Linked DNA regions of Rhodopseudomonas palustris. The protein of the gene in region 2 binds, or shares a complex with, the protein of the main gene of each other region. Links are inferred from orthologs where the notes say so. Each region holds a gene or a part of one and is shown on either strand. Other genes may lie near its edges.

Region 1 (6,725 bases), 1.5 Mb from region 2 along the record:
GACTACACCAATACGCTCGCCGATATCACCGTCGGCTATATGGGCGGACGCGGCGAACAGTGGCTCCTGGTGCGCAACGAGCGCGGCGAGGAACTGCTGAGGCTGCTCGGCGACGACGTCAAACTGAGCGAACCGACCACAGCCGGCAATCGCGTGGCGCCGGTGAAGGGCTTCCTCAAGAACACCGAACTCGCCGCCGGCGGCCTGCCGGTGCGCGGCATGCCGAACTGGCTGCGGCCGTTCATGGGATGGCTGATGCCGAAGGTCGGGCCGCGCGGGATCGAATTCGCGCGCGCCCGGGTCGAGATGAAGGCGGTCGAGACCGTGCTGCATCTGCGGCGGCACTACAAACACAAAATGAAGAACATGATACCGGCCCATGTCTGGGCCCTGGTGAAGCCTTACGGGCTCGAGCCGCAGGACGGCGAACGCCGCAACTAACAACTTTCCGTGCCGTGGTTCCTGTCCGGAACCGAGTTTCCTGATCCCGGTTATCGCGCGGCAGGTGCGCGGGCGTTTGTCGCTCGCCATCGCTGAACCGAGCATGGAGGCTGACGTGGACACCGATATCATCGACCATCTCAAGACGCTGCACACCAGCGAGATCGACGCCCGCAACGGCTACGAGGAAGCGCTGGAAGACGCTGAAGGCAAGGGCATGACGCCGCTGTTTCGCGACATGATCGCCCTGCACCACGGCAACGCCGAAGAACTGGCCGGCCTGCTGATCAACGCCGGCGAAACCGCCGACGATTCCGGCTCGTTCATGAGCGTGGTTCACCGCACCATCATGAGCGTGCGCTCGTTGTTCGACGGCCTCGACGGCAGCGTGCTGCCCGGCCTGATCGACGGCGAAAAGCGCAATTTGTCGAAATACGACGACGCGCTGAAGGTCACCGCCGGCCTGCCGTCGATCGCATCGACGCTCTCCACCCAGCGCGCCAAGATCAGTGAAAAGATCGCCCTGATGGAGCAGCAGAAGGCAGCCTACGAGGCCGCGCACTAAGCAACGTCATCATCCATCAGGCACGACCTCGGGGGCCGCGGCCCCCGTTTTTGTGTCTGGCGCTCCGACGGACTCAGCAACACCCGCAACCTCGTGGGCAAGGAGCCCCGAAGCGCCGTCTCAATCATCCACCGCGGGTGAGGCAGCCTTCATCCGAGAGAATCTCTACATTTGACGGAATCAGGACCGCACTTCCTAGCGGTCGCAGCTTGCAGAACCTCATGGTGAGGAGGCGCAAAGCGCCGTCTCGAACCATGCGCCGCAGGCGATGTGGCTCCTCATCCTTCGAGACGCCCGGCTTTGCCGGGCTCTTCAGGATGAGGACTTCGGCCCTTGGCGGGGGCCAAATCCGCTTCAAATCAAACGATGAAGCGCTCTAACAAAGCAAAGGCCCCGGTCTTTCGACCGAGGCCTTCTTATTCACCCGGCTCAAGCTGCCGGAAATTACTTGGTCACCGTGCCGGTCGAGCCCGGCGAGTTGCCGACGCCGGTGTCGGACGCGGTCGGGGCGACGCGGGTGTCGGTGCCCGGGTTGTGCGGCTGATAGCGCTTCGGGTCGTTCTGCACGCCCTTCGGCTGCGCCATGCCGGTGGTGCCGGTGGCCCCCGACTCGGACGCCGGGCCGCTGACCTGCGCGGTGTCGCGCTCACCGCCCTTGTAGGTGGCGCCGAACGCCAGCAGGCCCATCGCGATGAACGCGAACACCGCGATGCCGGCGAGTTCGGGCAGAGCGCCATCGGGCGCCGCGCCGCGGGCGGAGGTGCTGCCTTCCAGCGTATCGGCCGCGATCGCCCGGTTGGAGCGCGAGCGAATGAAGTTGATGAAAGCGAGGCCGACGATCACCACGCCTGCAGCGAGCGTGAAGAACATCAGCCAGCTAATCGGTTGGTCTCCGTTCATGAATTCCTCCAGTTGTCTGTCGACGAGACGAGTTGTTCACCTGTCGACCAACAACTGGAGATAATTCGATTGGTTCCGGCTTTCCGCCCGCGGGAATCGCGAGCGGACAACGCTCGCAATTTCGATTTAAGCTTGATCGTGTGGCAGTTGCGCGTGCATCGGAACCTGATGCGTCAGGGTTTCCCCGACAGGATCGTCGGAACGGTCGCGGGCGAATAGCCGCTGCACGACGACAAAGAACACCGGAACAAATAGCAGCGCCAGCACCACGACCGCGATCATGCCGCCCATCACGCCGGTGCCAAGCGCCTGCTGGCTTTTGCCGCCGGCGCCGCTCGCGATCACCATCGGCAACACGCCCGAACAGAACGCCAGACCGGTCATCAGGATCGGCCGGAAGCGCAGATGGCACGCCTCCATGGTCGCCTCGCGCAGCGTCTTGCCTTCCTTGCGAAGGTCCTTGGCGAACTCGACGATCAGAATCGCGTCCTTGGCGGCGAGACCGATGATCGTGATCAAGCCGACGGTGAAGTACACGTCGTTCGGCAGCGAACGCGTCGTCGCCGCAACCACCGCACCGGCGATGCCGAGCGGCACCGTCAGCAGCACCGACAGCGGAATCGTCCAGCTTTCGTACAGAGCCGCCAGCACGAGAAACACCACCAGCGCCGACAGGGCCAGGATGATCGGCGCCTGCGAGCCCGACAGCTTTTCCTGCAGCGACTGGCCGGTCCAATCGTAGCCGAAGCCGCGCGGCAACTGATCGGCGAGGCGCTCCATCTCGGCGATCGCGTCACCCGAGGTGAAGCCCGGCCGCGCCTCGCCGCTGATGCGGATCGCCGGATAGTAGTTGAAGCCGACGATCTGGGTCGGGCCCTTGGCCCACTCCACCGTGGCGAAGGACGAGAACGGCACGAGCTGGCCGCGACTGTTCTTCACCGTGTAGGACAGGATGTCGTCAGCGTTCATCCGCCCTTCCGCGTCGGCCTGCACGATCACGCGCTGCATGCGGCCGCGATTGGGGAAGTCGTTGATGTAGGCCGAGCCGAGATTGGTCGAGATCGTGGTGTTGATGTCCTCGAAGGTGACGCCAAATGCGCCGGCCTTCTCGCGGTCGATCATCAAGTTGAGCACCGGCGCCGGCGGCAAGCCTTCGACATAGACCTTCTGCAGCACTGGGCTGGCGTTGGCGGCGGCAATCAGCTGCTCGCTGGCCTTGACCAGCGCCTCGTGGCCCTTCTGGCCGCGGTCCTGCAATCGGAAGCTGAAGCCCGACGAGTTGCCGAGGTTGTCGACCGGCGGCGGCTGCAGCGCCGAGATTCGGGCGTCGCGAATGCCACCGAGCTTGCGGTTGGCATCGTCGACGATCGCTGCGGCGGAGGAGTTCTCGTCGCGCTCGCCCCAATCCTTCAGCGTGACGAATGCCTGCGCGGCGTTCATGCCCTGACCGAGGAAGCTGAAGCCGGTGAGGAAGGTAACGTTCTGGACGCCGTCGCGCTTGAGCAGATAATCCTCGACCTGCTTCACGACGTCGTAGGTGCGGTTGTAGGACGAATCCGACGGCGTCTGCACGTCAACGGTGACGAAGCCCTGGTCGTCGATCGGCAGGAAGCCGCCGGGCATCCGCGACATGCCCCAACCGAGCACGGCAACCAGCACTGCGTAAATCACCATCAGCCGGCCGGTGCGGCCGAGATTCCAGCGCACGATGCTGGAATAGCGCTCGCGGATATTGTCGAGCGTGCGGTTGAACCAGCCGAACACGCCGCGCTCGGCGTGGGCGTGGCCCTTGTTGACCGGCTTCAGCAGCGTGGCGCACAGCGCCGGCGTCAGCGACAGCGCCATCAGCGCCGAGAACGCGATCGCCGACACCATCGTCACCGAGAACTGCCGATAGATGATGCCGACCGAGCCGGGGAAGAACGCCATCGGCAGGAACACCGCGATCAGCACCAGGGTGATGCCGATGATCGCCGAGGTGATCTGCGACATCGCCTTGCGGGTCGCCTCCTTCGGCGGCAGGCCTTCCTCGGACATGATGCGTTCGACGTTCTCGACCACCACGATGGCGTCGTCGACCAGAATGCCGATCGCCAGCACCATGCCGAACATCGACAGCATGTTGATCGAATAGCCGAACAGCAGCAGCGACGCGCAGGTGCCGAGCAGCGCCACCGGCACCACGATGGTCGGAATGATGGTGTAGCGGATGTTCTGCAGGAACAGGAACATCACCACGAACACCAGCACCACCGCTTCGACCAGCGTGTGCAGCACCTTGGTGATCGAGGCCTCGACCACCGGCGTGATGTTGTAGGGGATCTCGTATTTGATGTTGGCCGGGAAGAAGCGCGACAGCTCCTTCATCTTGGCTTCGACCGCGCTGGCGGTGGCCAGCGCGTTGCCGGTCGGCGACATCAACACCGACAGACCTGCAGTCGGCTTGCCGTTGAGGCGGGTGTTGAACTGGTAGCTGAAGCCGCCGATCTCGATCCGCGCCACGTCGCGCAGCCGCACCGTCGAGCCGTCGGAGTTGGCGCGCAGCACCACGGCGCCAAACTCGTCGGCCGAGGACAGCTGGCCCTTCACCAGCACCAGGGCGGAGATCTTCTGGCCCTTCGGGGTTGGCTCGGCGCCGATGCTGCCGGAAGCGACCTGGGCATTCTGCGCCTCGATCGCCTTGGTGACGTCGTCGGCGGTGAGGTTGTAGCCGATCAGCTTGGCCGGATCGATCCAGATGCGCAGCGCACGCTCGGTCGAATACAGCGTCGCACGGCCGACGCCGGGGATACGCCGGATCTCACCGAGCACGTTGCGGATCATGAAGTCGCCGAGGCCGACTTCGTCGAGTGATCCGTCGGTCGACGTCAGCGTGATGATCTGCAGCACCGCGCTGGAGGCTTCCTCGACCAGGATGCCCTGCTGCAGCACCGCGCGCGGCAGACGCGCCTCGATCCGCTTGATGCGGTTCTGCACGTTCACCGACGCCATTTCGGTGTCGGTGCCCGGCTCGAAGTTGGCGATGATTTCGACTTGGCCGAGCGAGTCGGAGGTCGACTCGAAGTTCAGAATGCCGTTGGCGCCGTTCAGCTCTTCTTCGATCAGCCGGGTGACGCTGTTGTACAGGTTCTCCGGCGAGGCGCCGGGATATTGCGTCGACACCGAGATCGAGGGCGGCGCGATGATCGGATATTGCGCGACCGGGAGAAACGGAATCGAGATCGCGCCGATCAAGCAGATGAACAGCGCGATCACCCAGGCGAAGACCGGCCTGTCGATAAAAAATGCGGGCATCGGGCGGCGCCTATCGCACCGCGTTCGCCGAACCCGTGGTGGTCGGCGCGGCAGCCGCCGACCGGCGATCACTGACGCTCACCGGCACCACGGTGTCACCCGCAGCGAATTTCTGGAAGCCTTCGACCACCACCCGCTCGCCCGGCTTCAAGCCGTCGAGCACCAGATAATGGCCGTCCTGCTGGGCGCCGACCCGCACCGCCTGTACGGCGACGCGGTTGTCGTCCTTGACGACGAACACTTCGCTGCCGCCGCCGCTGTTGCGCTGGACCGCCTGCTCCGGCACCGCGAGGGCGTCGGCGTCGATGCCCTGCTCGATCCGTACTCGCACATACATGCCCGGGAGCAGCTCGCGCTTCGGATTATCGAACTCGGCGCGCAGCGTCACCTGGCCGGTGTAGGCATCGACCTTGGCGTCCGAGAACAGCAGCTTGCCGTGCAACGGATAGTGCGTGCCGTCGTCGAGCACGAGGTGAGCGCGCACCGCATCGGCGGCGATCTGATCGAGCTCGCCGGAGTCGAACGCGCGGCGCAGCCGCGCCATCTCGGACACCGGCTGGGTGAAGTCGGCATAGACGTGGTCGAGCTGCTGAATCGTCGCGAGGCTGGTGGCATCGTTCTGCACCACGAGAGCGCCTTCGCTGACCAGCGCCGCACCGATCCGGCCGCTGATCGGCGCGCGGATGGTGGCGTATTCCAGATTGAGCTTGGCGCGTGCGACTTCGGCTTCGCGCACTGCGACTTCGGCCGCCGCCTGGCGCAGATTGGTGGTCGCGACTTCGTTGGCGGCACGCGACGCCGCCTGCTCGCTCGCCAGCATCGAGACGCGCTTGGCATGCATGTCGGCCTGATCGCGGGCGGCCGTAGCCTTGGCCAGCGCAGCTTCGGCAGCCTGCAGCTCCACCTCGAATGGGCGCGGATCGATCTGATACAACGGATCGCCGGCGTTGACCTCGCTGCCCTGCTGGAACGTCCGGCGCAGAATGATGCCGGAGACGCGCGGCCGTACGTCGGCGACACGAATCGGCGCGATCCGGCCCGGCAGTTCGCGCACAATCGAGCGCGGCTGCGGCTTCACGGTGACGATGCTGACTTCGGGCTTCTCCGCCGCAGAAGCGTTCGCGGCGGACGGTTCCTTGCACCCGGCAAGCGCCGGCGCCAAGACGGCGAGCGCAACGGCCGTCCAACCCAGCTTGGTCCATCCCCGCATCAAAATAACCTCTTCAATCCGTCTCGTGTCATCCGCGAGGCACCGACGCCTCGTCATGCGCAGCCGACCGTCGGCAGCCGATCGCAGCAACGCGATCGTGGACACGCTTGATGAATGGAAATTAATCGCGGAATTGTGCGGCACAACATCGTGCGGCGGCGGCGCAATGTCACACGGTACGGAACCGCATGAAGTCGTTGCGCTTTCGCCGCCTCACGGCTGTGTGAATCGGAGAACTACGAAGTGATAAGAGGCGCTGCGTTCCACCGAACTGAGTTAATCGAAAGTTAAAGATGCAGACCTACCGGCACGCTT
Region 2 (5,713 bases):
AGCTTGGTGTTCGGCGCGACAGCCAAAGTGCCGTTGGCGCCGATCCGCAGCGAGTGCCAGTCTTCGTACTGGCTGATCGAAATTCCATCCGACGATCCGCAGAATGCTGTCGGAAAAGCAAGCGCGATCTGGTGGCAATTGAACGCATCCTTGCGGTCGCGGTAGAAATTGTAGCCGGCGAACACGCCGAGCTTGCCGAACGTGTCGCTGAACAGATCGATGCCCACGTCCAGCGTCGCGTACCCGATCGTGCCGGTGACCTTGTTGTGATCTGTGTTCGAATACGCAGTCGCGCCTTTTGGATAGGTGGGGAACCAGTCTTCGTCGTTCATCTTGCCGGCCACCAACCCACCGCCGCCGGCAAATCCCTTGAGAAACAGCTTTTGCGGACCGTCGATCCGCCAGAACACTTCGCCGGAATGACCGTCGCTCTCGTAGGTGAGGCGCGATACCAGATGTTCCTGGAGCGCGCTGTTGGTGCTCATCGTCAGATCGTTCTGATAGCGGCCGTGGCTGTACCAGTAACGGGCGCCGACTTCGAACTGCCAGGCCGACCAGCGATCGGCCGCGTGCGCTTTCACCGGCAGCAGCGGCGCCTGATCGAAACCGCCGTCGCCGCGGCCGAAGTAATAGTTCAGCCCGAGCTTTATCAGGTGCATGTCCTGATGCACCTGCGTGGGGGCGCCGGCGGTGTCGACCAGGGTCTTTGGGTCGAACGGAATCTGCAGAAAGCCGCCGCCGGGCGTGTCGATGCCGCGGCGACCGAAATTGGCGTAGTCGTATTCGGCGCGCACCGCCCAGCGCGACGACAGCGCGTACTCGATCCCGGCGCCGACGGTCCAGCCCCACCGCGTGGTGTCGAGCTCAGCAGCCGGCTGATTGAGATAGTCGGAGGCGTTGGTCGTCATCCGGAAGTTGCCGACCAGAACCGCGCCGCCGCCTTTTAAGTACATCAGCGAGCGCCCGTCGGGACCGAAACTGTGGCCGAGCCGGCCGGTGAGGGTGCCCAGCATATGTTCGCGCACGCGGCAGTTCGCTGAGACGAACTGACCGGAGTAAGCGAGGCAGGTGTCGGTGCCGTCGGCGTCGATCGCCGACGCATCGAGTTCAACACCAAGCACCCAGGGCGATCCGGGAGCCTGCCAGTTGTAGCCGGCCTGCAGACCGGCCAGGGCTTTGGGGGCGCGCACGGTGTCGCCGTAGATCGACGGTCCAAACGGGTTGTCGACCTTCGCGGTTCCAAATCCGGCGCCGAGATGGCCGCCGAGATAGAAGCCGGTCCAGCTCCAGGCCGGAATGGCTTTGACGGCCGGAGGCCGCGACAGATCCCCAGCTTGCGCAGCGCCGCAGGATGCGGCGAGCACGGCAGAAACCCAGATGATGGACGTGCGCACGGCCTTTGCCCTCAAGGTCGCATGATCGACGCGGCAACACGACCGCCAGCGCGGCGGCGCGTGTCCGCGAATCGAGACTGCAGTTTAGGGACGAGATGTTCGGTTTGCGAACTCGGTAAGCTCCGAGTCCGGTTCGACTGTTGATCGAACCGAACTCGTGAAGGCTGTTACTTGGTTCCGAGTCGCACCTTGAGGCGGCCGGCGAGATCCTGCACGAACTGCCAGGCGACGCGGCCGGAGCGGGAGCCGCGCGTGGTCGACCATTCCAGCGCTTCGCGCTCGAGCTGCTCGTCGTCGATCGCGATGTCGTAGTGCGCGCAGTAGCCGCGCACCATCGCTAGGAATTCATCCTGGCTGCATTTGTGGAAGCCGAGCCAGAGGCCGAACCGGTCGGACAGCGACACCTTTTCCTCGACCGCTTCGCCTGGATTGATCGCGGTCGAGCGCTCGTTCTCCATCATGTCGCGCGGCAGCAGATGCCGCCGGTTCGAGGTCGCGTACAGAATGACGTTGTCGGGGCGGCCCTCGATGCCGCCTTCGAGCACGGCCTTGAGCGATTTGTACGAGGCGTCGTTGCCGTCGAACGACAGATCGTCGCAGAACACGATGAATCGGAAGTCGGAGGCGCGCAGCAGCGTCATCAGCGCCGGCAGGCTCTCGATGTCCTCGCGGTGAATTTCGATCAGCTTCAGCCGTCCGGCGACGTCGGGCCGCTCGTTGACATGCGCGTGAGCGGCTTTGACCAGCGACGATTTGCCCATCCCGCGCGCGCCCCACAGCAGCGCGTTATTGGCGGGCAGGCCGGTAGCGAACCGCTCGGTATTTTCGATCAGCGTGTCGCGCATCCGGTCGACGCCCTGCAGCAGCGACAGGTCGACCCGGCTGACCCGGGGAACCGGTGCGAGACGCCCCTCGGGCTGCCAGATGAACGCATCCGCCGAATTCAGCGCGGCATCGGCCGGGGCGGCGGAAGTGCCCGCCAGGTGGGCGGAAATGCCCTCCAAGGCCTTGGCGATCCGCTCCAGCAATGCGCCGTCGAGGGGCGCGCCGGGGGACGTCCCCGATGGGCGGCGCTTTGCCGCCGCTGCACGGGCGGGCTTGCGGGTGGCGGACTTCGGGGCGGCTTTGGCGGGGCGGGATTTTGTCTTTTTGGCCATGCTTGCACTTCCTGATGCCGCAGCCATATCGGGCCATGTCACCCCCGGCAACCCATGGAAATGGGAGCGCTATGAGGCGGGTGGCAGCGTTGCAATTGGGACCGCGGCGGTTATAGTCCGCGCGAATTTGCGCCCCCCGGCCGACGCTTCCGCGCCGGGCCGGCTCGCTTGCTTTCACGGGGAATCCGAATGTTCGTTACGCCCGCTTACGCCCAGGCTGCTGCCGCCGGCGGCGACGCCAACAGCATGATCATGTCGCTGCTGCCGTTCGCGCTGATCTTTGTCATCATGTATTTCCTGATCCTGCGCCCGCAGCAGAAGAAGGTCAAAGAGCACGCCGAGATGGTGAAGAACATTCGCCGCGGCGACACCATCATCACCTCGGGTGGTCTGGTCGGCAAGGTCACCAAGGTGATCGATGATGATACCGTCGAGTTCGAGCTTGCAGACGGGATTCGCGCACGCCAGATGCGCCAGATGATCACCGGCGTCCGCAGCAAGGGCGAGCCGGTCAAGGATGCTCCCGAAGCCAATGGCAAGGCCAAGGGCAAGAAGGACAAGGACGCTCCGGCCAAGACCGAGGGCGACAAGACCGAGCCGGCGAAGGACGACACTGCGTCGAGCTGATGCTTGGACGCGCCGCCTCTTTCGGTTTCTGACGGGACAACTCGATGCTTTATATCTCACGGTGGAAGGCGCTGGCGATCATCCTGACGGCGCTGGCAGTGTGCCTTTGCGCCGTTCCCAATTTCTTCCCCGAGAGCACCGTCAAGAGCTGGCCGAAATGGGCGCAGCGACATCTGGTGCTCGGCCTCGACCTGCAGGGTGGCTCGCACATCCTGCTCGAGGTCGACGCCAATTCGGTGAAGAAGGACAAGCTCGATTCGGTTCGCGACGACGCCCGCCGGGTGCTGCGCGAAGCCCGGATCGCCTATACGGGTCTCGCGACCAAGGGTGACTCGGTCGAGGTCCGGATCAGCAAGGACACGGATGTTCCGGCCGCGCTCGCCAAGCTGCGTGAGCTGTCGCAGCCACTCGGCGGTCTGCTCGGCTCGAATGGCCAGCGTAGCCTCGAAGTCTCCGACGCTGGCGGCGGCCTGATCCGCCTGACGGTGCCGCAGGCCGCGATCGCCGACCGTGTCCGTCAGTCGGTCGATCAGTCGATTCAGATCGTCGAACGCCGCGTCAACGAACTCGGTACCGTCGAGCCGTTGATCCAGCGCCAGGGCGCCGACCGCATTCTGGTCCAGGTGCCCGGTCTGCAGGATCCGACCCGGCTGAAGGAGCTGCTCGGCAAGACCGCCAAGCTCGACTTCCGCATGGTGGACAGCTCGGTGTCGGGCGACCAGGCGATGGGTGGCAACGTCCCGCCGGATTCCGAATTGCTGATGAGCGCGTCGTCGCCGAAGCAGCCTTACGTGATCAAGAAGCAGGTGCTGGTGTCGGGCGCCGATCTTACCGACGCGCAGCCCGGCTTCGACCAGCGCACCGGCGAGCCGATCGTCTCGTTCCGCTTCAACACCAACGGCGCCCGCAAATTCGCCCGCGCCACCACCGAGAACGTCGGCCTGCCGTTCGCCATCGTGCTCGACAACGAGGTGATTTCTGCTCCGGTGATCCGCGAGCCGATCACCGGCGGCTCCGGTCAGATCTCCGGCAGCTTCACGGTGCAGGGCGCCAACGACCTGGCGATCCTGCTGCGCGCCGGCGCGCTGCCGGCGCCGCTGACCATCATCGAAGAACGCACCGTCGGTCCGGGCCTTGGCCAGGACTCGATCGAGAAGGGCGAACGCGCCGCCTATGTCGGCTCGATCCTCGTCATCGTGTTCATGCTGCTGACCTACCGGCTGTTCGGCGTGTTCGCCAACCTCGCGGTGGCGGTCAACGTCGCGATGATCTTCGGCATTCTGTCGTTGCTCAACGCCACCCTGACGCTGCCTGGCATCGCCGGCATCGTGCTCACGGTCGGCATCGCGGTCGACAGTAACGTGCTGATCTACGAGCGCATCCGCGAGGAGATTCGCGCAGGCCGAAACGCGATCTCGGCGATCGACGCCGGCTTCAAACGCGCGCTGGCGACGATTCTCGACTCCAACATCACCACCTTCATCGCCGCCGCCGTGCTGTTCTATATCGGCACCGGTCCGGTGCGCGGTTTCGCGGTGACGCTTGGTATCGGCATCATCACCACGGTGTTTACCGCCTTCACTTTGACCCGACTGATCGTCGCGACCTGGGTGCGCTGGAAGCGGCCGCACCACGTGCCGATCTGACGCATCGAATCCGAGAGAGCCACACGTGACACACTGGATTTTGGTCGGGCTGGGCGTTCTGATTGCGGTGCTGACGGTCGTCAGCATCTTCGGCTGGCTGCCGTCGCTGCGCATCGTTCCCGACAACACCCACTTCGACTTCACCCGCTTCCGCCGCATCAGCTTCCCGATCTCGGCGGTGCTGTCGATCGCCGCGATCACGCTGTTCTTCACCCACGGGCTGAATTTCGGCATCGACTTCCGCGGCGGCACGCTGCTCGAAGTCCGCGCTCATTCCGGTGCGGCCGATATCGCGGGCATGCGCGACACGCTGAGCAAGCTCAACCTCGGCGATGTGCAGCTGCAGCAGTTCGGCGGTCCGGCCGAAGTGCTGATCCGTATCGCCGAGCAGCCCGGTGGCGACCAAGCCCAGCAGGCGGCTGTGCAGAAGGTGCGCGCCGCGCTCGGCGACTCGGTCGACTATCGCCGCGTCGAAGTGGTCGGCCCGCGCGTCTCGAGCGAGCTGCTCGCGTTCGGCATGCTCGGCCTGATGGTCGCGATCCTGGGCATCCTGGTCTATCTCTGGTTCCGGTTCGAATGGCAGTTCGCACTCGGCGCAATGATCGCCAACGTGCACGATATCGTGCTGACGATCGGCTTCATGTCGATCAGTCAGGTCGACTTCGACCTGACCTCGATCGCGGCGCTGCTGACCATTCTCGGCTACTCGCTGAACGACACCGTCGTGATCTACGATCGTATCCGCGAGATGCTGCGGCGCTACAAAAAGATGCCGATGCCGCAGCTGCTCAACGAGTCGATCAACTCGACGCTGTCGCGCTCGATCATCACCCACGTCACCGTGACGCTGGCTCTGCTCGCGCTGCTGCTGTTCGGCGGCCATGCGATC

Evidence for each region.
Region 1: the proteins of yajC (region 2) and RPPS3_RS07490 are in contact, whole or in part, in a crystal structure (PDB 2RDD), measured with the Escherichia coli proteins. The link is inferred for Rhodopseudomonas palustris from one-to-one orthologs.

What each region holds. Positions count from the first base shown.
Region 1 is NZ_CP019966.1:1,604,526-1,611,250, reverse strand. What follows is about bases 1,833-5,554. They hold RPPS3_RS07490 (multidrug efflux RND transporter permease subunit), read right to left. Parts: upstream 5,201-5,554; coding sequence 2,033-5,200; downstream 1,833-2,032. Other genes in these bases: RPPS3_RS07485 (efflux RND transporter periplasmic adaptor subunit), read right to left, coding at 5,211-5,554; RPPS3_RS07495 (hypothetical protein), read right to left, coding at 1,833-1,906. Outside these bases: RPPS3_RS07505 (Coenzyme F420 hydrogenase/dehydrogenase, beta subunit C-terminal domain), read left to right, coding at 1-441; RPPS3_RS07500 (ferritin-like domain-containing protein), read left to right, coding at 557-1,006; more of RPPS3_RS07495, read right to left, coding at 1,451-1,832; more of RPPS3_RS07485, read right to left, coding at 5,555-6,410.
Region 2 is NZ_CP019966.1:3,114,674-3,120,386, reverse strand. The notes cover bases 1,750-4,459. They hold yajC (preprotein translocase subunit YajC), read left to right. Parts: upstream 1,750-2,740; coding sequence 2,741-3,178; downstream 3,179-4,459. Other genes in these bases: secD (protein translocase subunit SecD), read left to right, coding at 3,223-4,459; RPPS3_RS14575 (ATP-binding protein), read right to left, coding at 1,750-2,551. In the rest of the region: RPPS3_RS14580 (outer membrane protein), read right to left, coding at 1-1,394; more of RPPS3_RS14575, read right to left, coding at 1,562-1,749; more of secD, read left to right, coding at 4,460-4,824; protein translocase subunit SecF, read left to right, coding at 4,850-5,713. UniProt on the Escherichia coli protein: The SecYEG-SecDF-YajC-YidC holo-translocon (HTL) protein secretase/insertase is a supercomplex required for protein secretion, insertion of proteins into membranes, and assembly of membrane protein complexes.